3 regions of the Aquamicrobium sp. YD-1-mutant5 genome follow, and region 1 is predicted to be linked to each of the others. Evidence: predicted binding sites of a transcription regulator. Region 1 holds the regulator's gene; each other region holds the start of a gene.
What was found. Region 1 encodes LexA, which represses DNA repair genes until DNA is damaged. Its sites were predicted from a motif close to TGTTCNNNNTGTGTTCNG; they were not measured.

Region 1 (9,635 bases):
CTTGTTGGTGTCGGCGGACGTCATCTGGAGGGGCTTGGGCTGAAATCTCTGTTCAGTTCGGGCGAGATCGCGCTTATGGGCGTCAGCGCCATCCTGCGCGATCTGCCTCGCCTTATCCGTCGCATTGGTCAGACTGCGGCAGCGATTATCGCCGCAAAGCCGGACTGCCTGATCACCATCGACAGCCCCGATTTCTCCCTGCGCGTCGCGAAGAAGGTGCGTTCTGGCGCTGCCTCGATCCCGATCGTTCATTACGTGTGCCCAAGCGTGTGGGCCTGGCGGCAAGGCCGGGCGGCGGCGATGCGACCTTATGTGGACCGCATTCTGTGCATCCTGCCCTTCGAGGTTGGGGAACTGGAGCGCCTTGGTGGCCCCGCCGGCACCTATGTGGGGCATCGGCTGACTCAGGATGCGGGTGTCAGGCTTGCCGCAGCGGGGCAAGACCAGCCGCGGGATATGTCGGCCGGGAACACCAGAACGCTGCTTCTGTTGCCAGGCTCACGACGCGGAGAAGTGAGCCGTTTGCTGGAGCCATTCGGTGAAACGGTGAATGAGTTGCGCGCACGCGGCCACAAGCTGCGGCTGGTTTTGCCAACTGTTCCGCATGTTGCTCCGACGATCGGGAAGTCGACACAGAACTGGGACCAGAAACCGGAAATCGTGACCGAGCCGGATGCCAAGTGGCAGGCCTTTGCAGAGGCTGATGCGGCGCTGATTGCATCGGGAACGGTTTCTCTGGAGCTGGCTTTGTCGGGGGTGCCGATGATCTCCTGTTACAAGCTCGATCCCGTCATCCGGCCTGTTGCGCCGCTTCTGCTGAAAATCTGGTCCGCATCGCTTCCCAATCTGATCGCCGACCGGGCCATCGTGCCTGAATTCTACGATCGCTTTGTGCGGCCCGGAATATTGGCCCGGCAGGTCGAGGCACTGCTTATCGATGGGGGCATGCGCGATTGGCAGAAAGCCGGCTTTGCGGAAGTGCGCCGCCGCATGGCAACCGATCGTCCGGCCGGAGCAATTGGAGCCGAGGCAGTCCTGAACATGATCCAGTAAGAGAAATCAGGAAGACAAGCTCTTATTTCAAAAGAAAAAGGCCGCGAATTTCGCGGCCTTTTTCGTATCCGGTCAGCGCTTGGCGATCGGAATGTAATCGCGCTCGGGCGAGCCGGTGTAGAGCTGGCGCGGACGGCCGATCTTCTGGCGCGGGTCCTCGATCATTTCCTTCCACTGGGCAATCCAGCCCACCGTGCGGGCGACGGCAAACAGAACGGTAAACATGGTGGTGGGGAAGCCCAGTGCCTTCAGGGTGATGCCCGAGTAGAAGTCGACGTTCGGGTACAGCTTCTTCTCGATGAAGTACTCGTCGGTAAGAGCGATCTTTTCCAGCTCCATTGCAATGTCGAGCAGCGGATCGTCCTTGATGCCGAGTTCACCCAAAACCTCATGCGCGGTCTGCTGCATGATCTTGGCGCGCGGATCGTAGTTCTTGTAGACGCGGTGACCGAAGCCCATGAGGCGGAACGGATCGTTCTTGTCCTTGGCACGGTTCACGAATTCGGGAATGTTGTCGACGTGGCCGATCTCGGCCAGCATGTTGAGGGCAGCTTCGTTGGCGCCGCCATGAGCCGGTCCCCACAGGCAGGCAATGCCGGCGGCGATACAGGCGAACGGGTTGGCGCCCGACGAGCCGGCCAGCCGAACGGTCGAGGTCGAAGCGTTCTGCTCGTGGTCGGCATGAAGGATGAAGATGCGCTCCATGGCGCGCGCCAGAACCGGATTGACCTTGTATTCCTCGCAAGGCACGGCAAAGCACATGTGCAGGAAGTTGGCAGCAAAGTTCAGGTCGTTCTTGGGATAAATGAACGGCTGGCCGATGTGATATTTGTAGGCCATGGCCGCAATGGTCGGCATCTTGGCGATCAGACGCATCGAGGCGACCATGCGCTGATGCGGATCGGAGATGTCGGTGGAGTCGTGATAGAAGGCCGAGAGTGCACCGACGACACCGCACATGACCGCCATCGGGTGCGCATCGCGGCGGAAGCCTGAGAAGAATTTCGACATCTGCTCATGCACCATCGTGTGGCGCGTGATGCGGTGATCGAAATCCTCTTTCTGGCTCTTGGTCGGCAGTTCACCGTAGAGCAGGAGGTAGCAGACTTCGAGGAAATCGCCGTGCTCGGCGAGCTGGTCGATGGGATATCCGCGGTGCAGCAGAACGCCTGCGTCACCATCGATGTAAGTGATCTGCGATTCGCAGCTTGCCGTCGAAGTGAAGCCGGGATCGTAAGTGAAGGCGCCGGTGGTCGAGTAGAGCGAGGCGATGTCCACGACGTCCGGTCCGATCGTGCCACTTCGGACCTGGAGTTCGTGAGTTTTGCCGCCAAGCTCCAGTTTCGCAGTTGATCCGGTCATCGCAAACTCCTTGTCAAGTCTCATGCCCAAGCGGCAAAAATCGTTGGTCGATGTTAAATCCGAAATACGGGAATGTTCAAAAGTGCAGCCTGTATAAGGTGCCGAACCGTTTCGGTTCGCGCGCTAATGTTGCACCGCAACACAGGCCTTTCAACGTCAATTTTCGTAGCCGTGTCCCTTAATCGATTTGATCCCCAATGCGTGCGAGGCTTTCTTCACGCCCAAGCACATCCAGCACATCGAACACGCCGGGGGACGTCGCCCGGCCGGTCAGCGCAGCGCGCAGCGGTTGTGCGATCTTGCCCAGTTTCAGCCCGGAACTCTCAGCGTATTCACGGATTGCCGCTTCGGTCGTCTGAGTATTCCACTCGCTGATATCCTGAAAACGGGCCAGCACATCCTTCAGCACGGCCCTTGCGGCGTCATCGAGTATGGTCGTCGCTTTTTCATCCAGCTGGAGAGGCCGCCGGGCGGTCAGGTAATAGGTGTTGTCCGCAAGCTCGATCAGCGTCTTGGCGCGATCCTTGAGCCCCGGCATGGCGCGCAGCAGCCGTTTTCTGGCCGCGTCGTCAAATCCTGCGGCAAGGGCTTCGCCATCCGGCAGATATGGCAGGGCGGACAGGAGAGCTTCGGTGAGTGCCGCGTCATCCATCGAACGCATGTGAATGCCGTTCAGCGCTTCCAGCTTGGCGAAGTCGAAGCGCGCTGCCCCCTTGTTCACATCGGTGATGTCGAACCATTCGATCATCTGGGCAATCGACATCACCTCGTCGTCGCCATGGCTCCAGCCGAGGCGTGCAAGGTAGTTGAGCAGGGCCTCGGGCAGGTATCCCATTGCCCTGTAGGCTTCCACGCCGAGCGCACCGTGGCGCTTGGAAAGCTTTGCGCCATCTGCACCGTGAATGAGCGGGATATGCGCCATCTCCGGCACCTGCCAGCCCATGGCATCATAGATGATGGTCTGCCGTGCCGCGTTGGTGAGATGGTCATCGCCGCGGATGATGTGGGTGACGCCCATGTCGTGGTCGTCCACCACCACTGCATGCATGTAGGTTGGATTTCCATCCGAGCGCAGAATGATGAAGTCGTCGAGATCCTTGTTCGGGAAGCGCACATCGCCCTGAACGAGATCGCGCACGAGGGTTTCTCCCTCGATGGGTGCCTTGATGCGGATTGCGCCGGGAACGCCCGCGGGCGCTTCGGAAGGGTCACGATCGCGCCAGCGGCCGTCATAGCGTGGCGGGCGCCCTTCGGCGCGTGCCTTTTCGCGCATTTCTTCCAGTTCCGCCGGCCTGGCGTAACAGTAGTAGGCCTTGCCCAGACGAACGAGCTCTTCCGCCACCTCGCGGTGCCGGCCGGCGCGCTCATACTGCGATACGGGATCGCCTTCCCATTTCAATCCAAGCCAGCTCAGGCCTTCGAGAATCGCAGCGGTAGCTGCATCTGTGGAGCGTTCCCGATCCGTATCCTCGATGCGCAGCAACATGGTGCCGCCGGTGTGGCGGGCATAAAGCCAGTTGAACAGCGCAGTGCGCGCACCGCCTATATGCAGGAAGCCCGTAGGCGAGGGGGCGAAGCGGGTGACGACCTTGTCAGACATTCAGTTCTCGCGAGGTGACGAAAGCCAGCTGCCGGACTTTCGCTGTTTGCGCGTTCATGTAGCATAGGAGGTGAGGGGTGCAAGGGGGAGGCTTGGTGACTTTGTCGTCGGCCGGCAGTCACGGCGCAAAGAATGCGCCTTTTGACGTCAGTGAGCGAAATCTTTTTGCTCTGCCGGAGGCAACGGCATCGCCGGCGCCGCAGGTGCCCGCCCTTCCGCAGGATACTTCTCCCGCACTTTCTTCCGAGCCTGCTCCACTGCCTTCACGGCAATCGCGATTCCTGCAGGCAGCACATGTCACGCTGCAACTACGCAGATTCGGACGATCTGCTTCAATGGCGTTTGCGCTGGAAATGGAGCGTGGAGCCGGCTTTCTTCTCGTGCCCGTGTTCCTGTCCATTGGCGTCGTATTGTACTTTTCGATGTCTCATGAACCTCGATGGACTGTGCTGCTTGGTCTGACCGGGGCTTTTGCGTTTTTGACATGGGCCGTGCGCAGACATCACAAAATTCATCTGTGTTGCCTGGCTCTTCTGTTTTGCATTTCCGGTGTCACCCTCTCCAAATTTCAGACATGGCGTCTGGATACGCGGGTAATTGGCTCCGACATCACCGTCCGACTCACCGGGAGGGTCGTGGAAATTGAGGACATGGCGAGCGGGCGCAAGCGTCTGACGATCGATGTCGTCTCCACAGAGAGGCCGAAACTACGCTACCAGCCGGAACGGGTACGAATTTCCGCCCGCAACCTGCCGCCGGAGATAGCAGCGGGCTCGGATGTGACCGGTCTCGTCCGCCTGCTGCCGCCGAGCGGGCCGATTCGGCCGGACAGCTACGACACATCCTTTTCCAACTATTTTGGTGGCATTGGCGCGAGCGGTTTCTTTCTCTCCGGACCAAAGCTGTCCGAGCAGACTGTCGCGCCGCTGGCTACCCGCGTCAGTGCAGCGATCGAGCGGGGGCGGCAGGCGGTTGCCGGGCGCATCAGGCACAGCATCGGCGGGCCAGAAGGCGAGATCGCGGCAGCGCTGATCGTCGGGGTGCGGGCGGGCATTCCAGAAGAGATAAACGAGGCAATGCGCAAGACCGGCATCTATCACATCATCTCCATATCCGGCCTGCATATGGCGCTGGTGGCGGGTACGGTGATGGGATTGATGCGCGGATTGTTCGCCGCATTCCCGGATTTTTCCTCCCGTCATCCGGTCAGGAAATATGCAGCCCTTACCGCGCTTTTTGCGATTTTCGCCTACCTGCTGATATCCGGCATGGTGGTGGCTGCCGTGCGCTCGTTCATCATGCTGGCCGTGATGTTGGTGGCCGTGCTGTTCGACCGCAGCGCGCTGACCATGCGCAATCTCGCTATTTCGGCGATCATCGTCATCCTGGTCACGCCCCATGAGGTGGTGGGGCCGAGTTTTCAGATGTCGTTCGCGGCAACGGCGGCGCTGGTCGGCGCCTATGCGGCATGGTCGGACTACAAGGCGCGCCGACCTGTTGCGCGGGTTTACAAAAAGTCCGGTCTCGCTCGGTCGCTGATCCGCGCTCTGGTCACCATGATGGTTGGCCTTGCCGCAACGTCCGTGGTTGCCGGCGTTGCCACGACCCTCTACGCGGCATGGCATTTTCAGCGCATTGCACCGCTCAGCCTGCTGGCCAATCTGGCGGTGATGCCCGTCGTCTCGATCATCGTCATGCCATTTGCCGTTTTTGCATCGCTCGCCATGCCTTTCGGGCTGGATGGCCCTCTCTTGCAAATCATGGGCAAGGGGCTGACGGCAGTGATTTTCCTTTCCGAAAAGATCGCGGACATGTCGCCAGTCGACGCGATCGGGCTGATTCCACCCGAGGCAGTGCTTCTGGCGACGATTGCGCTGGTGATTGCAACGATGACGACAACATGGCTGCGCCTTGTCGCACTGCCATTCGCCATAGGCAGTATGCTGACGCTTGGCTCTGCCCGAACGCCTGACATTCTCATTTCAGAAGATGCCCGGCTGATTGCCGTCGCCATGGAAGGGGGGCAGGTTGCGGTCAACCGCCCCCGCCCGAGTGCCTTCACCATGGATAACTGGAGCCGGGCGATGGATGCAGAAACGATATTGCCGCCAACCCGCGTAAAGCCGCCGGACGAGGGTATTTTTCTGCAGGATTTTATCGCTCCTGCGAGGCAGGAAAGCAAAGCAGCAGGGTTTGTATGCTCCGAGAAAACATGTGCTTTGCGCAGTCCCTCTGGTCTGCTTGTCGTGCAGGTTCAGGATGCGGGTATGGCCGCCAAAGCATGTGCCCATGCAACAGTCATCGTGATCGAGGACGCGGTGATGCGTAACCCGTGCCGAAAATCTCAGGCAATTGTGGTGACCCGTCGGAAGCTGGCGCAAAAGGGAAGTGCCGAAGTCTATCTGGAAAAGGTCGACGCTGCTTCTGGTGTTCCAGTCGGAAATTCATTGCCAATCATCGGAGAGCCAAAGGTGCGCTTCGCAATCGAAGGGGATTATCGGCCATGGCACACCCAGCGCCGATACTCGCGGGAAGCACGTGGCTTGCCGCCCTATGAGAGAAAAGTTGCCTCAGCACCTGCGGAAACGCCTGTTCTCTCAGCCCCGGACAAGATCGAATAAGCGATAAAGACAGGGCGTATCCGGAACGGTTTCCGCCTCGTCTGGCAGGTCCGTTTCTGCGGGTGGATCAAATGCAGACCCAGTTACGCAGGAAAATCGACCATCGTGACAGATAGCTGGACGGGCCGCTCGCCTATGGAGCTAAAATCTGCTCACCGATCGTACAGGTCGTAAAGTGCCCTTTAGCTATCGGCGATCAACGCTTTGAGAGCGCTCAAATGGCGACCTCAACATTTCAATCATTTCCTCAGGATGTTGTTTTAAGATGCTGATAAACAATGTTCCTCAGAACGGATGGAAGGCAAAAAATCCGGTTCGTTCTGTTTCATTTCCGGATCAGTAACGGCGGATCAATCCGACCAGCCTGCCTTGCACCTTGACGCGGTCGGGTCCGAAAATCCGGGTTTCGTAAGCCGGATTGGCGGCTTCAAGCGCGATGGAGGCGCCTTTGCGACGGAACCGCTTCAGGGTTGCTTCCTCCTCGTCAACGAGTGCCACGACTATATCGCCCGGGGTGGCTGTATCGCCGTTGCGGATGATGACGGTATCGCCATCGAAAATGCCGGCTTCGATCATGGAGTCGCCCCGAACTTCGAGGGCATAATGCTCGCCGCCCGACAGCATTTCCGGCGGCACCGAAATGGAATGTGTCTTGTGCTGGATCGCATCGATCGGAACACCCGCAGCGATCCGCCCCATCACGGGGATGGAAACCGCCGAGGCGCTGTCATCCTCATTGCTGGCGATCTGCGGCTTGCGAACATCCTTTGCCGGCTGCCCGAGGCTTCCCTGAATGACGCTGGGTGAAAATTTTCGCGCACTGTTCAGACCGGGGGCAATGGAATCTGGCAGGCGCAGCACTTCCAGCGCACGCGCCCGATTGGGCAGGCGACGGATAAACCCACGTTCTTCCAGTGCGGTGATCAGGCGATGGATGCCCGACTTCGAGGCAAGGTCCAGCGCTTCCTTCATTTCGTCGAAAGAGGGCGGAATGCCACTCTCCTTCAACCGCTCATGGATAAAGAGAAGCAGTTCATGTTGCTTGCGCGTCAGCATAGGTTCCCCCGGCAGCGGCGAATCCAGAATCGGAAAACAAACCCGGAACAAACACTATATGTTCCAGTTGTGTTCCGCAACCGCTTAAAATCAGAACGACCGGGGACGGCTTCAGCCGATCATCATCAACTGGCAGGGATCGCCGATTTCCGATGCCGGCTGGAAGGGGGCGCGTATGACCAGTCCCCCTGATGCGGCCATGGTGCGCAGCATGGAAGAATCCTGCACACCGAAGGGCGTGGCAATCAGCTGGCCGTCGCGTTCCTCAATGGCTGCACGAACATAGTCCTGACGATGGTCGTTGGCTGAAACCGGTGCCCCGAGCGTCGCTGTCCTGATGTCCTGACGGAAAGGGCGGCCGCCAAGGCGGGCGAGCAGAGGTTTCAGGAAAAGCTGCGAGCAGACGAGGCTCGCCACGGGATTTCCGGGCAGGCCCAGACATCTGATGTTGTCCATTCTGCCGAACATCAGCGGCTTGCCGGGCCGCATGGCGATCCGCCAAAAGTCGAGCGTCATGCCTTCGCGCGTCAGAACCTTGTGAACGAGATCGTGATCGCCCACGGAGGCTCCGCCAGATGTGACGATGACGTTCGCACCGGCCGCAACAGCCTGTTTCACCAGCGCCGAGATTGCATCCTCGCGATCTGGTGCGATGCCGAGATCGAGAACATCGGCGCCCACGGCGCGGGCCGCGGCTGCGATGCCATAGCTGTTGGATGAAATGATCTGACCCGGTCCCAGTTCGCTTCCAGGCAGGCGCAATTCGTCGCCGGTGGCGATGATGGCGACCAGTGGCCGTCTGACGACCGTGAGGCGCGCGTGATTGGCCGAAGCGGCGAGCGAAAGCGCGCTGGCGCGCATCAGATGGCCTTTTTCGACGAGAAGGTCGCCAGTCGTGAAATCCAGACCGGCGCGCCGCACATTGCGACCGGCAGCGGTCGGCTCACGCAGGCGGATCACGCCATCTGCCGGCCTGTCGACATTTTCCTGAATAACGACCGTATCGGTTCCCGCGGGTAGGGGCGCGCCGGTGAAGATGCGCACGCACTGGCCGGCTTCGACAGAGCCTGAAAACATGCTGCCAGCGGCCACTTCGCCGATGACGGCCAGCTCACTGCCCGTGATCTGCGCGTCGGCGCCCCGCATGGCATAGCCATCCATTGCCGAGGCGTTGAAGGGAGGCTGCGTGCGCAGCGCCACGATCGACTCGGAAAGCACGCGATCATACGCATCGTTCAGGGGCACGCTTTCACCACCGAGGGGCCCGACATCCTCCAGAAGGCGTTGCAGCGCCGTTTCCAGCGGGACCAGCGCCATGTCAGGCCTCTGCCTTGTAGTCGCCTGATTTTCCTCCGGTCTTGGAGGTAAGCCTGATGTCGGAAATGATCATCGCGCGATCCACGGCCTTGGCCATGTCGTAGATGGTGAGGCAGGCGACGGACGCAGCCGTCAGAGCCTCCATTTCAACGCCGGTCTTGCCGGTAACGCGCGCCAGAGCCTGAACCCTGAGGCCCGGCAGATCGTGATCCGGCTCAATGTCGACGCTGACCTTGGTGAGCAGCAGCGGATGGCAGAGCGGGATGAGCTCGTGCGCCTTCTTGGCGGCCATGATGCCGGCTATGCGCGCTGTCGACAGGACATCGCCTTTCTTGGCGTTGCCTGCGAGGATCATGGCCAGCGTCTCGGCCTGCATGCGAACGCTGCCCTCGGCGACGGCCTCCCGTACGGTCTCGGCCTTGCCGCCGACATCGACCATATGCGCTTCTCCGGAAGCGCCAATATGCGTCAGGCCGGTTCCGGCCGGAGAGGGGCGTTCGCTCACGGCAGCTATGCCTCGCCTGATTCGAGCCCAAGAAGAATGCGCGTGGCACTGGTAACGTCATCCTGACGCATCAGGCTTTCGCCAACGAGGAAAGTGCCGATGCCGCTCCGGGCCAGCCGCT
Region 2 (9,635 bases), on a different contig from region 1:
TCGACGGCCATGCCGGAGCGGTGGTGTTCGGCGGGCCGATGAGCGCCAACGATCCCGATGAGTTCGTCAGGCGCGAGACCGACTGGATGCGTGTTCCGCTGAAGGAGGACAAGCCCTTCCTCGGCATCTGCCTCGGCGCGCAGATGCTGGCAAAGCATCTCGGCGGCAAGGTCGAGGGACATGGACGGGGGCTGGTGGAGATCGGCTGGTATCCGATCGAGGCGACCGGCTGTGGACGGCAGCTGCTGCACTGGCCCGACATGGTCTATCAGTTCCACCGCGAGGGCTTCACGCTGCCGTCCGATGCGACGCTGCTGGCCACGGCCGAGACATATCCCAATCAGGCCTTCCGCTATGGCGAGAAGGCTTATGGCATCCAGTTTCACGGCGAGCTGACGCAGGCGATGATGCATCGCTGGGTGGTGCATGGGGCGCAGCGTTTCTCGCTTCCGGGCGCTCAGCCTGGCCGCGACCATCTCGGCGGGCGGCTGATCTGGGACATGCATCTCAGGCGCTGGCTCGGCGAGTTCCTGGAGACGATCTTCGGCCACGCACCGGTGCGGTAAGGCGACTCAAAAGAAAAACCGCGGATCTTGCGACCCGCGGTTTTCAGATTTCAGCCGGCAATGCCCGGAAATGATCGGGGCCGGACAGGATCAGGCGGCTTCTTCCTGCTCGCCTTCCTCATTGTCGGCCTTGGTGCCGCGCTTGGGACCCTTGTTGAGGTTCACCTCGATCAGGCGCACCGCTTCGGTTTCCGACATGCGGTTGACGGCCGCGATCTCGCGGGCCATGCGGTCGAGGGCCGCCTCATAGAGCTGACGCTCGGAGTAGGACTGCTCGGGCTGGTTCTCGGCGCGGTAGAGGTCGCGCACGACTTCCGAGATCGAGATCAGGTCGCCGGAATTGATCTTGGCATCGTATTCCTGCGCGCGGCGCGACCACATGGTGCGCTTGACGCGGGCGCGACCCTGAACGACCTTCAGGGCGCGATCGACATAATCGGTTTCCGAAAGCTTGCGCATGCCGATGGAGGTGGCCTTGGCCACCGGAACCTTCAGCCGCATCTTGTCCTTCTGGAAATCGATGACGAACAATTCCAGCTTGTGCCCTGCGACTTCCTGCTCCTCGATGGTTACGATCTGGCCGACGCCATGGGCTGGATAGACGATGAACTCGCCGCTTTTGAAACCGTGACGCGTGGGAGCAGACTTCTTCTGCGGGGTGCTGGTTGCCATTACGCCATAGACTCCTTGTTGTGGCCGGCGCCACGCCGACCGTACACAGTGGGGCCGGACCAGCCGGCAGATACCGCGCAACAGTGAATTGTCCGGAAGAAAAGCTGAGGGCCGGGACGCTAAACGACCACATGGCCCAGATCGCTCTGGTCCGGACTGGGAGATTCACCTTTCAGTGATTAGGGCGTGTGCGCCATAAATCGACGTTGTGTCACGGGCATGTTGGCCGATGTGTAACACAAAAAGTCGCAAGAATCAAGATTTTGCTGCACACGCTAACGGCAAGCGCCATGAAGGGCAAGCATAGCTGCCATTCTCAAAGGCACGATGAGAAAATAAAGTGCTAGTCGCCGCTGCCGGCTTCAGGAGAAAAATACTTCTCCAGCTTGCCGGTCTGGCCGTCGAATTCCTCGGCTTCGGGAAGCTGATCCTTCTTGGTGGTCAGGTTCGGCCACTTCTCCGCATATTCGGCATTGAGCTGCAGCCACTGATCGAGGCCCGGTTCCGTGTCGGGGCGGATGGCATCGGCCGGACATTCCGGTTCGCACACGCCGCAGTCGATGCACTCGTCGGGATGAATGACGAGCATGTTCTCGCCTTCATAGAAGCAGTCGACCGGACACACTTCGACACAGTCGGTGTATTTGCACTTGATGCAATTGTCGGTGACTACATAAGTCATACGAGGCTCCGGGCGTCCCGTACATGCCAATTTCGGGTCGCATCATCGAGGGGTGAGGTAACGCCTTTGCACCGCGCTTTCAAGCCGAAGCGCATGCGCCATAGCGCCCCTGGCGGAATGGTTTTGCGCCGGCGGTTCTCGCGCCAGCATGTTATTCCCGTCCCAGCAGCCGGTTCGTGATACGGCGTTCCTTCTTGGTGGGACGACCGCTTCCGGCCTCCCGCAGGGGAGCCTGCGCATCCGGAATTTCCGCCTGTGACGGGGCCGGAGACAAGTCCTCGTAAAGGGTTCGGGCTTCAGGTGCCGGGCCGCGGCGCGTGCCGGTGTCGAGCACTTTCCAGACCAGTATGCGACGCTCCAGCGTGATGGTGAGAACGTCGCCCGGCTTCACCAGATCGGAGGCCTGCGATGCTTTGTCGCGATTGATGCGAACGCGTCCGCTGACCGCCAGTTTGGCGGCAAGCGAACGCGATTTCACGACGCGCGAAAAGAACAGCCATTTGTCGAGGCGCTGGCGGCCGGCTGCTGCCATCGTCCGACGCCGGGTCCCGGAGCTACTTCTTGAGCTGCTCGCGCAGGGCGGCGAGCTTGGCAAAGGGCGAATCCGGATCGATGCGCACCGGGCGTTCCTCGCGCTTGCGCGGCTCGAACTTCGGCTTGCCGCCGGATTTGCTGTCCGGCCTCTCGCCTTGCCGTTCGGGGCGATCCGCTCCCGGCTTGCCGCCCTTGCGGTTGCGGTCGAAGCGGCGGTTGTCGCCTTTGTTGCCTTCGCCGCCTTCGCGACGCTCACCACTCCCTTGCTGGCCGCGCCCCTGCTGGCCGCGCTGACCCTGCCGGCCGCCGGGCCGCTGGTTCTGGCGATCGAAGCGGCCCTGACGCCAGATAAGCACCGGCTTCGGCTCTTCGGCCGGCTCCGGAGCCGCTGGCGATGCAGGTTCGGATGGTGCCGGAGCGGCTTCTTCCGTCGTGACGGCGGTTTCTTCGGCAACGGGGGCTGTGGCTTCTTGCGAAGCCTCGGCGGAAGAATCTGGCGCTTCGGCCCGCGCCGGCTGGTCCTGACCGGCCTCGGTGGGCGCTTGTTCATCGGATGCCGGCTGATCGGCTGCTGAAGCATCCACATCGGTCGCCGCAATCTGGTCCTGCGGGACGGCTTCCGTATCCGCAGCTGCGGTCTGCGTCTCAGCAGTGGCTTCTGCCTGTGCTGCGTCCGCTGCCGCCTTTGCTTCGACGGCTTCGCGGGCGGCGGTATCGAAGGCCTCGACCTTTGCCTTCACCTCTTCGGCCGGCTTCGGGTCGGCACGGTAGCCGAGGCCCTTGAGGATTTCCTCCATGTCCTCGGCGGTCGCGCCGAGGATCGACATCATCGGCGGCGTGACCGTGAAGGTGCCGCCATCGAAAGCGCCATCGGGGCGGGGCCCGAGGCCTGGCTTCCAGTTGATAGCGGGGCGGATCAGGTCGGCCAGCCGTTCCAGAATGTCCACGCGCACGGCGCGGCGGCCAAGGCTGCGATAGCCGGCAAGGCGGTAGAAATTACGGTCGAAAGTCTGGTCCACCACGACCGACGTGCGGCCAGTGGCCAGTGCGAGGACGACATCGCCGTAGCCCGGCTTGTCCTTGCCGTCGTTCTGAAGTGCCCACAGCAGCGTCACCAGTCTGGCAGGGGCCGGCTTCAGCAGGGCCGGGACGAAGACATGATATGCGCCGAAGCGCACGCCGAGACGACGCAGGGCCGCGCGGCCATCCTGCTCCAGCGAACGCATGTCCTCGGCAATGTCACGGCGGTTGAGAAGCCCAAGATTCTCCACGAGCTGGAAAGCAATGCCGCGCGCGATGCCGGTGAGCTGATCATTGGCCTTCAGGTCGACCAGCGGCTTCAGCAGGGTTTCGATGTGGAAGGTGACGAAGCGCTCGGCGCGGTTGACAACCTTGTCGCGTGCCGGGCCGGTCAGCTGTTCGTCGGCCAGCAGCACCAGACGCGGGCGCAGAACGTCCTCGCCGGCGACGAGCGTGGCGATGGGCGCGCCGATCCAGCGCAGCACACCGTCATCGCCCAGCGCAATGTCGTTGTTGCCGGAGGCGGCGAAACGCTCTGCGCGGGTTTCGAACTCGGCGGCCAGCGCCTTTTGCGCAGCGGCGCGAACCGCCTTGGCGGCTTCGCCGCCGGCGCTCTGGTCCGCGGTAAAGCGGAACCCCTGCAATTCTCCGACATGGTGCCCTTCGACGAGGACTGTTCCGGAAGGGCTGATTTCTGCTTCGGACATGGTATTTTCTCTGAGGCGGCGCATAAGCACGGAAGTCCTGCGGTCTACGAAGCGTTTCGTCAACCTGTCATGCAGCGCATCCGACAATCTATCCTCGATTTCGCGCGTCTTTTCCTGCCAATGTGCCGGATCGGCAAGCCATCCGGGCCGGTTCGACACGAAAGTCCAGGTGCGGATCTGGGCAATGCGGGCCGAGAGGGTGTCGATGTCGCCCTCGGTGGTGTCGGCGCGGCGCACCTGTTCGGCCATATAATTCTCATCGACATGCCCACGCCGGGCGATGTCCATGTAGATGGACGCGATCAGGTCGGCGTGCTGGGCCGGCGAGATGCGCCGGTAGTCGGGCAGGGCGCAGGCGTCCCACAGCTGCGCCACCCGCTCCGGGCGTGAGGCAAGGGCGCGGATGTCGCCGTCGCGCGCGAGATATTCCAGCGCCTGCGCATCGACGGCCGGCAGCGCGCGCGTCAGCCCTTCAACCGGCGCATTGGTTTCGATCGACCGGCGCAGCGCATCGAGGCTGGCGAAGTCGAAGGCGGCGGTGCGCCATTGCAGCACCTTAACCGGCTCGAAATCGTGGCTCTCGATCTTTTTGACCAGATCGTCGTCGAAAGGATCGACGCGGCCGGTGACGCCGAAGGTGCCGTCGCGCATGTGGCGGCCGGCGCGGCCGGCGATCTGGCCAAGCTCGGCGGCGGTGAGCTGGCGGAACTGGTAGCCGTCGAACTTGCGGTTCTGGGCGAAGGCGACATGGTCTACATCGAGGTTGAGCCCCATGCCGATGGCGTCGGTGGCGACCAGATAATCGACATCGCCGTTCTGGTAGAGCGCCACCTGCGCGTTGCGGGTGCGCGGCGAGAGTGCGCCAAGCACCACGGCCGCGCCGCCCTGCTGGCGGCGGATCAGCTCGGCGATGGCGTAGACCTCATCGGCCGAGAAGGCGACGATCGCCGTGCGCCGGGGCAGGCGGGTGAGCTTTTTGGAACCGGCATAGGCCAGATGCGACAGGCGCGGGCGCGTCACCACCGAAATGCCCCGCAACAGCTTCTGGAGAATGCCCTGCATGGTGGCCGCACCCAGAAGCAGCGTTTCCTGCCGCCCGCGCAGATTGAGGATGCGGTCGGTGAAGATGTGGCCGCGTTCCAGATCGCCGGCCAGCTGCACCTCGTCGATGGCGACGAAAGCCGCATCGGTCTCGCGGGGCATGGCTTCCACGGTGCAGACCGAGTAGCGGGCGCCTGCAGGCTGGATCTTCTCCTCGCCGGTGATCAGCGCCACTTTCGCCGCCCCCACCTTCTCGCACAGCCGTGCATAGACCTCGCGGGCGAGCAGGCGCAGCGGCAGGCCGATGACGCCGCTTTCGTGCGCCACCATGCGCTCGATGGCCAGATGGGTCTTGCCGGTGTTGGTGGGACCGAGCACGGCCGTCACGTCGCGGCCGGACAGGATAAGCGGTTGTTGGGGCTTGGGTTGGATGTTCATCGGCGGGAAAGTCTCTCCGGCCACAGTGCAGCAAGGGACGCCCGAAAGCGCTGGATCGCCTCCGACCCGTCTGACACATAGGCATTTATGCACCGCGGTGAAAGGCGGAAGTTTCAGCACGTCCCTCAGTCGTCGCATCAGAGGCGGCTGGCGGCCCGCGTTAACGGGTGGAACGAGTCTGGAACGAATCGGCGACGAATCGCTGACTCTTGCCGATTCATGGTTCGTTCACGGCTACATATAGGCCTTCAGGTGCGGTCCGGAGCTACATGCTGAATCGCCTTCGGAACAAGACAGCGGCTGTTCTTCACTGTCGTTAAGGTTTGCCGGCCACTTGCATCGCGGTAGCTGGTATCAGAAGGCAATTCATTGAAAAATAAGGAAATTATTAACTTCCCTTAAGAATTTCCAACCGTGCACATGGCCGTTTTCTTAACGATTCGATCAAAGGCGGAACGAAACGGCGACGAATCGCCGACCTGTGAATTTTCCCGTTTCGTTCACCGCTACATGTTGTGTCCCGCACAGCTTATCCACAGGCCTTCCACAGCGGGGTCGCAGCCGGATGCGGAAACGGCGCGGCCATGAAGGCCGCGCCGTTAACTGTTTCGTGCCGTATCGGGACAGGCAGTCTCAGGCGAGGTACTGCCCGCCATTGGCCGTCAGCGTCGAGCCGGTGATGAAACCGGCATCGTCGGAAGCGAGGAAGAGCACGCAGCGCGCGATCTCCTCGGCTTCGCCCAGCCGTCCGACCGGGATCTGGGCAATGATGGACTCGCGCACCTTCTCCGGCACGGCCATCACCATGTCGGTGGCGATGTAGCCGGGGCAGATGGCGTTGACCGTGATGCCGGCGCGGGCGCCTTCCTGCGCAAGCGCCTTGGTGAAGCCGATATCGCCGGCCTTGGCCGCCGAATAGTTGGCCTGCCCCATCTGGCCCTTCTGCCCGTTGATCGAGGAGATGGTGATGATGCGGCCAAACTTGCGGTCACGCATTCCCGTCCACAGCGGATGCGTCATGTTGAAGACGCCGCTGAGATTGGTGCCGATCACTTCGTTCCACTGCTCGCGCGTCATCTTGTGGAACATGGCATCGCGGGTGATGCCGGCATTGTTGACCAGAACCGAGACGGGGCCGAGATCCGCTTCCACCTGAGCGATTCCTGCAGCGCAGGCATCGTAATCGGCCACGGACCATTTGTAGACCGGGATGCCGGTTTCCTCGTTGAAGATGCGGGCGGCGTCATCATTGCCGGCATAGTTGGCCGCAACATTGTAGCCCGCATCCTTCAACGCCCTGGCGATGGCGGCACCGATGCCCCGTGTCCCACCGGTGACAATAGCTGTTCTGCTCATGCTGGTGATTCTCCATTATCAGGGCAGTCCGCCGCAGCCGAGCAGGAGATTGAGGCGTTATGGTGCCTTAACAGCTTGCCCTTGCGGTCGTTCTGCCCTGTCCTCCCATTGTTGCCTAGTTCAGCCCCTCGAGACACATGGCAACGCCCATGCCGCCGCCGATGCACAGCGTGGCCAGACCCTTCTTCGCATTGCGGCGCTTCATCTCGTAAACAAGGGTGTTGAGGATGCGGGCACCCGAAGCGCCGATCGGGTGACCGATGGCGATGGCGCCACCATTGACGTTGACGATTTCCGGATTCCAGCCAAGCGACTTGTTGACGGCACAGGCCTGCGCGGCGAAGGCTTCGTTGGCCTCGACGAGGTCGAGATCGCCGACGGACCAGCCGGCCTTTTCCAGCGCTTTCCGGGAAGCCGGGATCGGTCCGGTGCCCATCACCGCCGGGTCGACGCCGGCCGTTGCCCAGGAAGCGATGCGCGCGATCGGGGTGAGGCCGCGGCGCTGAGCCTCTTCTTCGCTCATCAGCAGCACGCCGGCGGCGCCGTCATTGATTCCGGAAGCGTTGGCGGCGGTCACGGTGCCTTCCTTGTCGAAGGCGGGCTTCAGCTTCTGCATGGCCTCGATGGTGGCGCCGTGGCGGATATATTCGTCATCTTCGACGATGGTGTCGCCCTTGCGGCCCTTCACCGTTACCGAAACGATCTCGTCCTTGAACTTGCCGGCCTTCTGCGCGGCTTCGGCCTTGTTCTGCGATGCGAGCGCGAACTGGTCCTGCTCGTCACGGGAAATCTGGAACTCGCGCGCCACGTTCTCGGCTGTGATGCCCATGTGGTAGCCGTTGAAGGCATCCCACAGGCCGTCCTTGATCATAGTGTCGATCATCTTGTAGTCGCCCATCTTCACGCCGTTGCGCAGATGCTGGGCGTGGGGCGAGAGCGACATGGATTCCTGTCCGCCTGCGATCACGACGCGGGCGTCGCCCGTGGCGATCTGCTGCATGCCGAGCGCAACCGAGCGCAGGCCCGAGCCGCAAACCTGGTTCATGCCCCAGGCCGAGGTTTCTTTGGGAATGCCGGCCAGCATGGATGCCTGACGGGCGGGGTTCTGGCCCTGCGCCGCGGTGAGCACCTGACCGAGGATGACCTCGTCCACCTCCGCCGCGTCGACGCCTGCGCGCGCCAGCAATTCCCTGATGACGATGGCGCCAAGCTCATGCGCCGGCATGTTTGCGAAGGATCCGCTGAAGGAGCCGACCGGTGTGCGGGCGGCGCTGACGATGACGATGGAATTGGAAGACGACATTGTTTTCTCCGGACTTTGCAGAACTGCACTCGGCGGTGTCATGACTTTTGTTGCCCTTTCCGAAAGACGAGTCAAATCCGAAAAAGTCGCGGCGAAGTGACCTGCGGTAAGTCGGCTCAGCAATGCTGCGCAGCATTTTGCAGGTGACAGGAACATGCCTGCCGTTCCGCACTGCACAAAATCTGTTGGAGTCGGTGCCGTTTTGGGCCTATCCTGTTGCAAAGCAATGCAAATGGTAAGTTCATGCTTACCAATTCGACAAAGCTGTTCGGGGAGGACGCTGGTGGCTGCGAAAGACGATAGTGTGATCATCAAGAAATACGCCAACCGTCGGCTCTACAATACGGGAACCAGCACCTATGTGACGCTGGAAGATCTCGCCGCCATGGTGAAGCGCGGCGAGGATTTTACAGTTCAGGACGCCAAGAGCGGCGACGACATCACCCATTCCGTGCTCACCCAGATCATCTTCGAGCTGGAAAACAAGGACGGGCAGAACATGCTGCCGATCCCATTTCTGCGCCAGCTCATCGCCTTCTATGGCGATCAGATGCAGATGATCGTGCCGTCATTTCTCGAACAGTCGATGATGGCCTTCTCCAAGGAGCAGGAACGGTTTCGCGAGCAGATGAAGGATGCGCTGCCGAAATCGCCCATGGACATGATGAAGATGCCACTGCCGATGAAGGCGCTGGAAGAGCAGACGCGACGCAACATGGAGATGTTCCAGAACGCGATGCGCATGTTCACGCCGTTTCCCGCCGGCGCGGCGCCGAAGCAGGGCGACGGCGAGCCGCAGAAGGAAACGGGCGAGCGCGATGGCGACCTTCAGGATCTGAAGGAGCAGATTGCCGCGATGCAGCGCAAGCTCGACACGCTGTCCTGAGCGACAGACCGCGCTGCCGGATGCCGGCCCGAAATCTTCAGGCGATTTCGGCCACATCCTCCGGCGCCATGCCGACAATGGCCTCGTAACGGCCCTTGTCGGTGGCGGTTTCCGTGTTGATCGCCAGAACGCGCGCGTTCTCGTCCAGACCCAGCATTTTTCTCCCTTCAGGGTCCGATGCCGCGCGGATCAGCCCGGCGAGCCCGGCACAGCCGCTTTCACCGGCGACGATGGCGGGATCCGGGGCCGTCGGCCGGGCAAGGCGGAGCATGGTCGCTGCCGCATTGTCCTCGTCCACGGTCATGAAGGCGTCGGCCTTGCGCGACAGTATCCGCCACGCCACCAGCGACGGCTCGTAGCACTCCAGCATCGCCATGATGGTCGGCTCCCCATGCGGGGTTTTGACCAGTCGCCCGGTGCGCGCACTTTC
Region 3 (9,635 bases), on a different contig from region 1:
GCGCCCTGCCGTCTCCCGGTTCCTCGAACAAAGCGCCTGTACACTTAAGGAGCTGTAGTTCGGCCTCAGTGCTTCGGTAAGGATGCGGCACCGTCCGCTGGCAATGCCGTGCATTGGCCTTCCCGTGCCGGCGCAGTCTCATCCGCACGTTGGTAGCGGACGCCGGGGAAAATCACCACGGCGGCCGCCATGCCACAGAGTCCCGAAGGTTTCTTCATGCCCGCCTTTTGCGGCGTGAAAGACAATACGATGCCCATTTCGTGCATTCCTCTCGGTTGAACCGGAGCACAACGCAACGCCTCCTCCGTAAATAAGGCGCTCCGAGGGTTAACGGAGCGCTAACGGATCAGAGCTAATTTGAAACGAGTTCTGTCGGGCATGCCGCTAGTGGCCTGCCGGCTTCATCGCGTATTCTCAAGGCGTATCTTCGTGTCATCCTCGGATTTCCGGCAAATCGCGATCAGGACTGAAGCCGGCAAGGCTGAAAGGCTGTTTCGCGCCGCCATTTCCGCTTTCTGCGCGCTGACCCGCCCCTCGCGCCGGGAAATCGCCCAGCTTGACGACCTGACCCTGCCGCTGTTCGACGACGTCTCGACCGAAGCCCGGCGCTTTGCAGCCGCCGCCCTGTCCGAATGCGAAAGCGCACCGCCGGGGCTGGTCAAACGCCTGGCCAACGAGCCCGTGGAGATCTCGGCTCCGCTGCTGGTTCGCTCACGCGCCCTCGGCAGCGTCGAGCTCATCGCGCTGATCGGTCGTCATGGCTTGCCGCATGCACGCGCCATCGCCCGCAGAAAAGACCTCCACCCGACCATCGCAAGTCTTGTTCGCGCCCTGAACCGTCCCGCAGCGAAGACGACGGACGAGAACCCGTCCCCTTCCCGTCAGGCGGCCGACCGTACCCGCGAGCAGCTGCGAACGATCATGGTCGACAACGGGGGCCCCTCGCTCTCCATCGCGCCCGCAACGGCCGGAACCTTCAGGCTGTTGCTCGATGGCGCGCTCAGCGCCAATGCAGCCTTTTTTCAAACCGCGCTGGCCGATGCCCTCGGGGTGGAATTCGGCAGCGCCGTCAGGCTTGTCTCGCCTTCCGATCACTTTTCGCTTCTCGTTTCGCTGCGGGCGCTGGATTTGAGGGAAGCCGAAGCCTTCCTGATCGTAAGTGCTGCCTGCCCCGGTTCCTTCCCGGATGTGCCGAGCGTGCGCCTGTTCGTGGAACGCTACCGGGGCATGGAACGGCAAGCCGCCGTGGCAAAGGTTGCGGCATGGACGAAGACCGGCAGCTCACAGGCCGGTGATGCGGCAAAGACCCTGAAGGCCAGCTAGATCAGGTCATCGATTCACGGAATCGATGACCTGATCTAGCTGGCTGTTTTTTCTGCATCTATGCGACGCCGAATGTTTCCATTCGGCTGCAAAATACTCTGATTTCAGTCCCTGATCGAAACCAGTTCCTCTATCGGCACCGATCCAACCTCGATTTCCACGACCCATATGTCGGGGTCGAAGCGCTTCTCGCGCTCGATCCGCGCATCCAGTTGCTCCGCGGTCTCATCCGGCGCGATGCGAACGAACAGCCTCTCGTCGGGCCGGGCTGAATCATAGCTGGTCTGCGGCGCCGGGCCGAGCAGCGCCACGCTTCCGAACCTGTCCCTGACGAGGAGGAAGGCCACTCCCGCCTCGCCCGCGCCACGTTTCAGCACGGCAGCGAAGCCGCCGGCGCCGAAGACGCGCCGCACCAGCGCCGAGGCCCAAAGATCAGTCGTCACGCGCATATCAGTTAACCAGTCCGATTGTCGGGCGATCTCTGGCTTGAAACCGTTCCCGCCGGATCGCTTCGCACGTTTTCCGAAGTTGCTAGAGCATCGGACCGAAAAGTGGAATCCGGTTTTCGGTGATTCCGATGCTCCATCAATAATTTAGATCGTCCTTTATGCGTCCGAATGGACGCACGGCGATCTAGTCGGTCAGGCCGACTTCACGCATCTTGATGTAAACCGCCGCGTCCGGCTCTCCGCTTACGGCGAGACCGAAGATCGACTGGAACTCGCGGATTGCCGCCTTGGTGCGCGCTCCGGCTATGCCGTCCATCTGGATATCGGTGTTGCCGAACGCCCTGAGGCCGGCCTGAATCTTCACGATCTGGCTGCTGGCGGAGGCTGGTCCCGGATCAAGCCTCACTGATCCCGTCAGGTCGTCGCGGCTTGCCGGAACCGGCACCGCGGCGGCCTGCCCCGCCCCCAGTTGATTGAGCAGGGCGTCGTCGATGGAGCCGGTCGGGGCGAGCCCCACCTTGCCCTGATAGGCGGCTATCGCATCGCGCGTATTGGGTCCGGTGAGTCCGTCGGGTTCGGCCGAATAGAAGCCCAGATCGCGAAGGATCGACTGGACCTGCCGTACGACGGGATCACCGCGCGGCCTCTCCGGTGCCGGCGCTGCGCCAGTGTCGGGGTTGGGATCGGGACGCACGATGTTGATCGTCGTTTCCGGCTCGGTCTGCTCGACAACCGGAAAATCCTGCTGGCTCCTGGTCGCGAAGAAGGCGCTCGAATGCGGGAATGGCTGATACCAAAGCGCATTGGCGGAGACGTAGAACAACGTCACCAGAAACGCCGTGGAGCCGCCGACGAGAACCGGATTGCGCGAGACGAGTTCGCCTGCCGCAACCGCGCCCCGCTGAACTATGCCCGGGCGATTGGCTTTCTTCCTGACCTTGCTGCCCTTAGCCCGTTTTGCGGAGCGAGCCATTCCAATCCCCGTTCTTCCTGCCTGCCGGCGTTGCATCCGCCAGCATCACCAGTCTGTCGCTGTCTCCCTTCGGGCCATCCACCGGAATGCTCACCGAAACCGTCGTTCCTTCGCCGGGCGCGCTGTCGATGGACATCGTGCCGTCGTGCAGGCTCACAAGCCCCTTCACCAGAGACAGGCCGAGCCCAGCCCCCTCGAAGCCGCGCGTATAGTCGTTCTGCACCTGTACGAAAGGCTGGCCGATGATTGCCAGATCTTCCTCGGCGATGCCGATGCCTGTGTCGCTCACCCAGAAATGCAGGCGCGAGCCGACGCGCCGCGCGCCAAGCGCCACCTCGCCCCCTTCGGGCGTGAACTTGATGGCATTGGAAGCAAGATTGATCAGGATCTGCTGGATGGCGCGCCGGTCGGCGTTCACCTCACCGGCATCGGCCGCCACGCGCAGTTCCAGCCGAATCTTTTTGGCATCGGCCTGCAATTGCATCATCGAACGGCACATCTGCGCCGCCTCAACGAAGCGGAACGGCTCCGGATGCGTGCGATAGGCCCCGGCCTCGATACGCGACACGTCGAGGATCGACGTCACGACCTCCAGCAGATGCTGGCCGGAATCGCGCACCAGTTCGACATACTCCTTCTGCCGCGGGTCGTGGAACGGGCCGAGCATCTCATGCAGCAGCATGTCGGAGAAGCCGATGATGGCATTGAGCGGCGTGCGCAGCTCATGGCTGACGGCGGCCAGAAAACGGCCCTTGGTCACGTCGGCGCTGGCTGCGGCTTCCTCGGCGCGCTCCAGATGCTCACGCAGTTCGACAAGCTCGGAATTGTCGCGCAGCAGCGCTAGGAACGCATTGCCCGCTTCTTCGGCCTTGGCCAGTTCGAACAGGAACGGCCGGTAATTCCCCGAAGAGTGGCCATCCGCCTTCGGCACGCGGACGCGCAGTTCCATGCGGGCAGAAGCCGCCCCCTCGCGCATGTCGGCAAGCGCGTTCAGATAAGCGATGCGATCGGCGACAAGGATACGCTCGAACAGCGAATTGCCCAGCAGCAGATCGGGGGCCAGACCAAGCACCTGTGTGGTGCGCTCGCCCGCATCGAGAACCTCGCCCTGCCTGTTGAGGCGCAGCATCACCGCACCCATCAGACCTTCGACATTGAGGTCAGGCGCGGTTTCGGCACCTGCATCCGCATTGCCACGAAGAGCGGCCAGACGCGGCACAAGGGTAGCGCCCCACGCAAGCGGCAACAGCCAGTGCCACGGCTGCGGCTGCGTATAGGCGGCCAGCCACACATCTGCGGGGAGGAATTGCATGGTGCAGGCCAGCGCCGCCGCTGCCACACCGGCCAGCACCCAGCGCCTCGAACGGCTCACCCAGAATGCTTCGATCGGCAGGGCAGCCACAAGCAATGCCACCGGCGATGCAAGGCCGCCGGCGGAAGCCACCAGCGCACCCATGGCGACAGCGGATGCCGCAAGCACGACCGCTCCCGCTCCGGCCAAACGGCCGCTTGCCGAAACGCCGAGCGCGGCGAGCCAGCACAGCCCGAATATGCCGAGTATCGCGGCCAAAGTCGCCGAGGCGCCGAGGCCGGCGGTCACCAGCATCACCGCGCTTGCGGCAGACAGGAAGGGTGCTGCGAGCATCAGTCCGATGAAACGGGCATGACGGGCACGCGCTTCCGGCTCAGCCACGCGGCTGTGCACGAGACGCTCGCAGCCCGACGCAATCGCGTCAGGCATTCCAACGTATCTTGCCGCAATCGAACTCAACTCAACGCCTCGTACGGACCCGCTTCGCAGATCATTTCTGATTAGAGCCGAAAGTCGCATCCAGCCTTTAAGGAATGGATAAAGCTGGAGCATGAGCAGCGGATTCGGAGTCGTTTTTCTGCAAAAACAGCGTTTACGGGAATGCAATTCAGCCCATGGTAAACACGCGGTTAGCTGTCACGGACAGCGACACGTCTTTCAAGACCACCACAGAGAACGCGGCTTTCCACAGCGAATCAAACGGATAGGGCACGACCCGCAACGAAAGGCGTGGGCTTCATGCCCCGTTCAGGTCGGCGGGTGTAAATGAAAGCGGGAAGTCCATTGCTTCAAATTTTAATAAAGTTGTCCTCTTGCTTGCAATCGCTCATTTGGCCGGCCCGGCTAAACTGGTTTTGTTGAAGACAGGTGCTCTGGAAAGAAGACGGATATGGGTTTCCTGATCAGGTTTGCGTTCTGGTTTTCGCTCGTTCTGCTGGCTCTTCCCTTTGATGTCGGGCCAGACGGGGAGGGTCGCGAAAACGTCAATCCCATCCAGGCGCTTCTGGCGGCAAAGGATGCTGTCGGCGACATCGCCGGCATGTGCGAACGCCAGCCGGACGTGTGCGAGACCGGCGCTTCTGCGCTCCACACGGTGACGGAGCGCGCCAAACTGGCAGCACGCATGGCGGTGAGCATAATCGAGGATGCGCCTTCGCAACCGGCTACCGCGCCAAAAGAGCCTGTCACGACCGGCTCCATCAGGCCCGCCAACTGATCTGCTTCGGACGCTCCTGAAGAGCGTCTTCCGCGTTCTCGCCTTTTTTCCGTGACGCCCGGCTGCCACCGAACTATATCGTTCGGCATGAGTACGACGATCCAGAGCATCACCGAAGACTTCGCCCTCCTCGACGACTGGGAGGAGCGCTACCGCTATGTCATCGAACTCGGCGAAGCCCTGCCCGAGTTCCCCGACAGCGAGCGCACACCCTCCAACAAGGTTCCCGGCTGTGTCAGTCAGGTGTGGCTGACCACCCGCTATGGAACGGGGCCTGATCCGGTCGTCACTTTTGCGGGTGATTCCGACGCCCATATCGTGCGGGGTCTGGTGGCGATCCTTCTCGCCCTTTACTCCGGCCGCAAGGCCAGCGAAATTCTGACGACCGATGCCGAAGGCACATTGCGCACGCTGGGCCTTGACGAGCATCTGACCCCACAGCGCTCGAACGGACTGCGCTCCATGGTCAACCGCATCCGAACCGATGCGCAAAAGGCAGGTGAGAACGCCTGAGCCGAGCCTCAGACGCTCCGCTTCCAGTCTTTTTTCTAGCGCGCGTGCAGGTTCGGCCTGTAATCCTGTGCGCCCCAATGCAGCATCTGGGCTGGCTTGCCGCCTTGCTGAGCCGCACCCGGCCAATAGTGGCGGGCCAGTGCCGCCAGAGCCGTCTTGAGCACCACCTTTCCCGAGCGTACCGGCCATGCGCGTTCAGCCTCGACGGTTTCCATGCCCTTGAGAAAACAGCACACATCGATCAGCACGCCTGACAATTCGGGTCCAACTGCCGCAATGGCTTTCTCTACCCGCATCCGCGCGCCAAGAGCGACATCTGTAAGTTCTGCAGCACCACCTCCGCCCGAGCGCTTGCCGGAAGCGACACTTGCAATCCAGTTGGCACCCAGCCGGGGCATGAGCTGGCCCCGGGTGTAATCGGCCCGCAGCCGCTCGCCCGCCTCGAACTCTCGCGCTGTCAGAAAGGCAGCGCCGGCCTTCGTTCGCAAGCGCGCCAGTTGTGCAAGCGGCGATTCCGCCAGATTTATCTGGGTCAGCCGCGGGCCCTCGCCCGCATCGACGCAGATGGTTTCGATATCTCTCGGCGAAGTGTCGGAAGCACGTGCTGCATCCATTTCACGCATCATCCGCTCTCCCTTAGGCGTCACGGAGACACAATTGCCGTTCAGCATCAGCATCTGTTCCGCGACCAGGCAATCGAAAGGCACTCGTCCGACACTGACGGTACCGCGCTCACCGGCTTCAATCAGGACCTTGTTTGTCTGCGCCGCCGGGCTGATCTGACCCGGTCCCTTCTGCAGGAATTTCAGGACGCGCAACGGCACCTCGCGGGAAGAAGCATGCATGCTCATATCCCCAGCCGGTTGCGGAAAGCTGCCGAGGCAATCTGCTCGAACATATGCACCACCCGGTCGAACTCGGGATCGTCACGAAGATCTTCAATGGTCTGGCATGCGTGAACCACCGTCGTGCGATCGCGCCCGAAACCGCGTCCCACATCACCCATCGACAACCGCAGAACGACATGCGCCACATACATGGCGATCTGCCTCACCCGTGCCACCGGCTGCGACGTGCGTCCGGGTTTGCGCAGCTCCTTCGATGAAAGCGAAAACAGCGCCGAAGCTATGTCGATCAGGCATTCGCAGACGTCCAGCGTGATCTCGTCACGCCGTTTGGGAAAGGCATGTTCAGGCTCTCCATCCGGAGCAGGTTTGACTATCGGATGAATGGGATCATCTGGAATAGCGGTCATGTTGGCGTGCACGAAATTTCCTCCACCATAGGAATAGATTCCTTATAGAGGGTGTTCGCCGACATGTGAACAAACAAAGAACTACGTACAGCTTTTCATGGGGATAACATATTGATTTCATTTGAAATTGCAGAATTACTGCTTCCGGCCGCAATGCATTTACTCCCCACCGCGGTTCCCCCGGCCGATAGTAAGCCCCGATTTCACAGGAGGTGGCACATGCGATCGCTGAAGGAGCAGGCGCAAGCTTTCGGCCAACAGAAACGGCTGCATGCCAGGCACGCCGGACAACTGGCAGCGTTGCAAATTTTATGCGGGATCGATGTGGGAGAAGCGTCTGTCAGTGAGGGAGCGGCAAGAACGAAGCTGCTTGACCGCATAGAACGCCTTCTGGAGCGCGAACGTCTGCGAGGCTTGCGCCGGCATTGGAACTACGATCTGAACCGTCACATAGCTCTCAAGCAGGCGCGCGATCAGCTCAGGGACAATGGCAAGCCGACTTCTCCGTCGCATGCGCTTATTGTGTGATGACAGTCGAAACTGAAAAGCCCCCTGATATCTGCAGGGGGCTTTTTCGATTGGGTGAGGCCGCAGGAAGGCCACCTCTTCGAACTTTAAGGCTTCTTCAGAACCAGGAGCGGGTGGCGCGGCCGAGCAATGTGGAATCTTCCGGCACCCCGGCATCGACCGGCGTGCCACTCGGATCGTAGCTGGCGACCCGGGCGCCAAGCCCGTTGGTGACGACGATCGGCGTCTTGCCGGGAACGCGGCTGTGGAGATCGATGATGTCCTGATTCATCAGGCGCACACAGCCCGATGAAATGGACTTGCCGATCGAGTGCCATTCCGGAGAACCATGGATACGATAGAGCGTATCCTCGTTGTTCTGGAAAATGTAGAGCGCGCGCGCGCCCAGCGGGTTCATCAGCCCCGGAGGCATGCCGCCATTGCGGACGCTGTATTTTTCGAGTTCAGGCTGGCGGGCGATCATCTCGTCCGGCGGGGTCCACTTGGGCCATTCGCGCTTGTACTGAACCACCGCGCGCCCCGCCCATTCGAAACCGGCACGGCCAAGGCCAACACCATAACGGATGGCCTGTCCGCCCTCGCGCACCAGATAAAGGTAGTGCTGCGACGTATCGACGACAATTGTACCGGGGCGTTCGCCTGTCGGATCGGGAACGATCTGGCGCAGGAACTTTGAATCGATCTTGCGATAGGGAACGGCCGGAATTTCATAGCCGCCATCGAAAACGGGCCCGTACATGATGTCGTAGCTGCCGAGTTCGGGATGGGGTTGCGGTTCCGCAGGTTTCAGGGGCACCGGGGGAGCCGTGGTGGTGCAGGCCGAAACGGTGGCTGCGGCGGCTCCCATTGCCGTCAGGTTGAGAAAACGGCGTCTGGTCAGCAGGACGGGAGGTGAATCTGTTGCCATGAATTGTGGTCTCGATCTTTCTCTACTGTTCACATGGGCGAAGCCGTTGCCGGCATCGCCGCTCCCGACAGGGGCGATAGGTAGCGCCAAATCTGGCCGCAGGTAGGACAAATAAAGGCGAACATGTGACTAAGGTTCCACTGTTGCCGATCGGCAACGGGTTGTGTGAACCCTATATGGGGCGGCTGAAAGGAAGGTAAACAGATTATCCCTCCGCTCACCGGCCAACCGATATGACGTCTTTGTGATCGCCATCCCGGCAATGCGGCTCTCCGGATCAGGAGCAGTTTGTTCGCTTCGGAAGCGGGCATTTAGCATCTGGACCAATGGTCAAGATGCCGCGAGCCCTCTATTGAGAGAAGCGCATTCGACTCCCCCTCAGCGAATGGCTGAACGGGGAGTGATGCATGCCCGCGGGGTGTTGTTCCCGGGGCTTACAGACCTATGTTAGTCCGGCAACCCCCCGGATTTATTTGAGGAGTAAGACGAATGGCTTTCGAACTTCCCGAACTTCCCTATGACTATGAGGCGCTTCAGCCCTTCATGTCGAAGGAAACGCTCGAATATCACCATGACAAGCACCACAAAGCCTATGTCGACAACGGCAACAAGCTGGCCGCCGAAGCCGGGCTGGGCGACCTGAGCGTCGAAGAAGTGGTGAAACAGTCCTTCGGCAAGAATCAGGGCCTCTTCAACAACGCGGCCCAGCACTACAACCACATCCATTTCTGGAAGTGGATGAAGAAGAACGGCGGCGGCAACAAGCTGCCGGGCGCCCTGCAGAAGGCCGTCGACAGCGATCTGGGCGGCTATGACAAGTTCAAGGCCGATTTCATCAACGCCGGCACCACGCAGTTCGGCTCCGGCTGGGCATGGCTTTCGGTCAAGGATGGAAAGCTGGAGATCTCCAAGACCCCCAATGGCGAGAACCCGCTGGTTCACGGCGCTTCGCCGATCCTCGGCGTCGACGTCTGGGAACACTCCTACTACATCGACTACCGCAACGCGCGTCCGAAGTATCTGGAGGCTTTCGTCGACAGCCTGATCAACTGGGATTATGTCCTTGAGCTGTACGAAAAGGCGAACGCCTGATCGTTTCAGCGTGAAACCCCGGGGAAAACCCCGGGGTTTCGTTCTTCAGGTCTTCACCAAAGCTTCA

Region 2: a site for LexA is predicted at 5,829-5,846, ahead of AC5XE7_RS06130 (helicase-related protein). Genes of this name have one in related genera too.
Region 3: a site for LexA is predicted at 7,107-7,124, ahead of AC5XE7_RS16180 (cytoplasmic protein). Genes of this name have one in related genera too.

The regions. Positions count from the first base shown of each region.
Region 1 covers NZ_JCAKKP010000001.1:340,818-350,452, forward strand. The annotation lists gene lpxB (lipid-A-disaccharide synthase) at 1-1,053, shown strand, start outside; gene gltA (citrate synthase) at 1,126-2,415, opposite strand; gene gltX (glutamate--tRNA ligase) at 2,594-4,015, opposite strand; gene AC5XE7_RS01675 (ComEC/Rec2 family competence protein) at 4,111-6,636, shown strand; gene lexA (transcriptional repressor LexA) at 6,973-7,692, opposite strand; gene AC5XE7_RS01685 (molybdopterin molybdotransferase MoeA) at 7,804-9,009, opposite strand; gene moaC (cyclic pyranopterin monophosphate synthase MoaC) at 9,011-9,514, opposite strand; gene trpC (indole-3-glycerol phosphate synthase TrpC) at 9,520-9,635, opposite strand, start outside.
Region 2 covers NZ_JCAKKP010000003.1:353,834-363,468, reverse strand. The annotation lists gene AC5XE7_RS06150 (glutamine amidotransferase) at 1-566, shown strand, start outside; gene AC5XE7_RS06145 (CarD family transcriptional regulator) at 657-1,238, opposite strand; gene fdxA (ferredoxin FdxA) at 1,582-1,920, opposite strand; gene AC5XE7_RS06135 (RNA-binding S4 domain-containing protein) at 2,072-2,452, opposite strand; gene AC5XE7_RS06130 (helicase-related protein) at 2,475-5,660, opposite strand; gene phbB (acetoacetyl-CoA reductase) at 6,294-7,016, opposite strand; gene AC5XE7_RS06120 (acetyl-CoA C-acetyltransferase) at 7,132-8,319, opposite strand; gene phaR (polyhydroxyalkanoate synthesis repressor PhaR) at 8,603-9,205, shown strand; gene AC5XE7_RS06110 (diaminopropionate ammonia-lyase) at 9,243-9,635, opposite strand, start outside.
Region 3 covers NZ_JCAKKP010000013.1:65,101-74,735, reverse strand. The annotation lists gene AC5XE7_RS16230 (DUF1254 domain-containing protein) at 1-58, shown strand, start outside; gene AC5XE7_RS16225 (hypothetical protein) at 66-257, opposite strand; gene AC5XE7_RS16220 (hypothetical protein) at 430-1,323, shown strand; gene AC5XE7_RS16215 (DUF1491 family protein) at 1,428-1,772, opposite strand; gene AC5XE7_RS16210 (peptidoglycan-binding domain-containing protein) at 1,957-2,745, opposite strand; gene AC5XE7_RS16205 (PAS domain-containing sensor histidine kinase) at 2,720-4,486, opposite strand; gene AC5XE7_RS16200 (DUF5330 domain-containing protein) at 4,947-5,273, shown strand; gene AC5XE7_RS16195 (SufE family protein) at 5,361-5,786, shown strand; gene AC5XE7_RS16190 (DUF6456 domain-containing protein) at 5,822-6,631, opposite strand; gene AC5XE7_RS16185 (helix-turn-helix domain-containing protein) at 6,634-7,053, opposite strand; gene AC5XE7_RS16180 (cytoplasmic protein) at 7,261-7,569, shown strand; gene AC5XE7_RS16175 (L,D-transpeptidase) at 7,667-8,476, opposite strand; gene AC5XE7_RS16170 (superoxide dismutase) at 8,966-9,568, shown strand.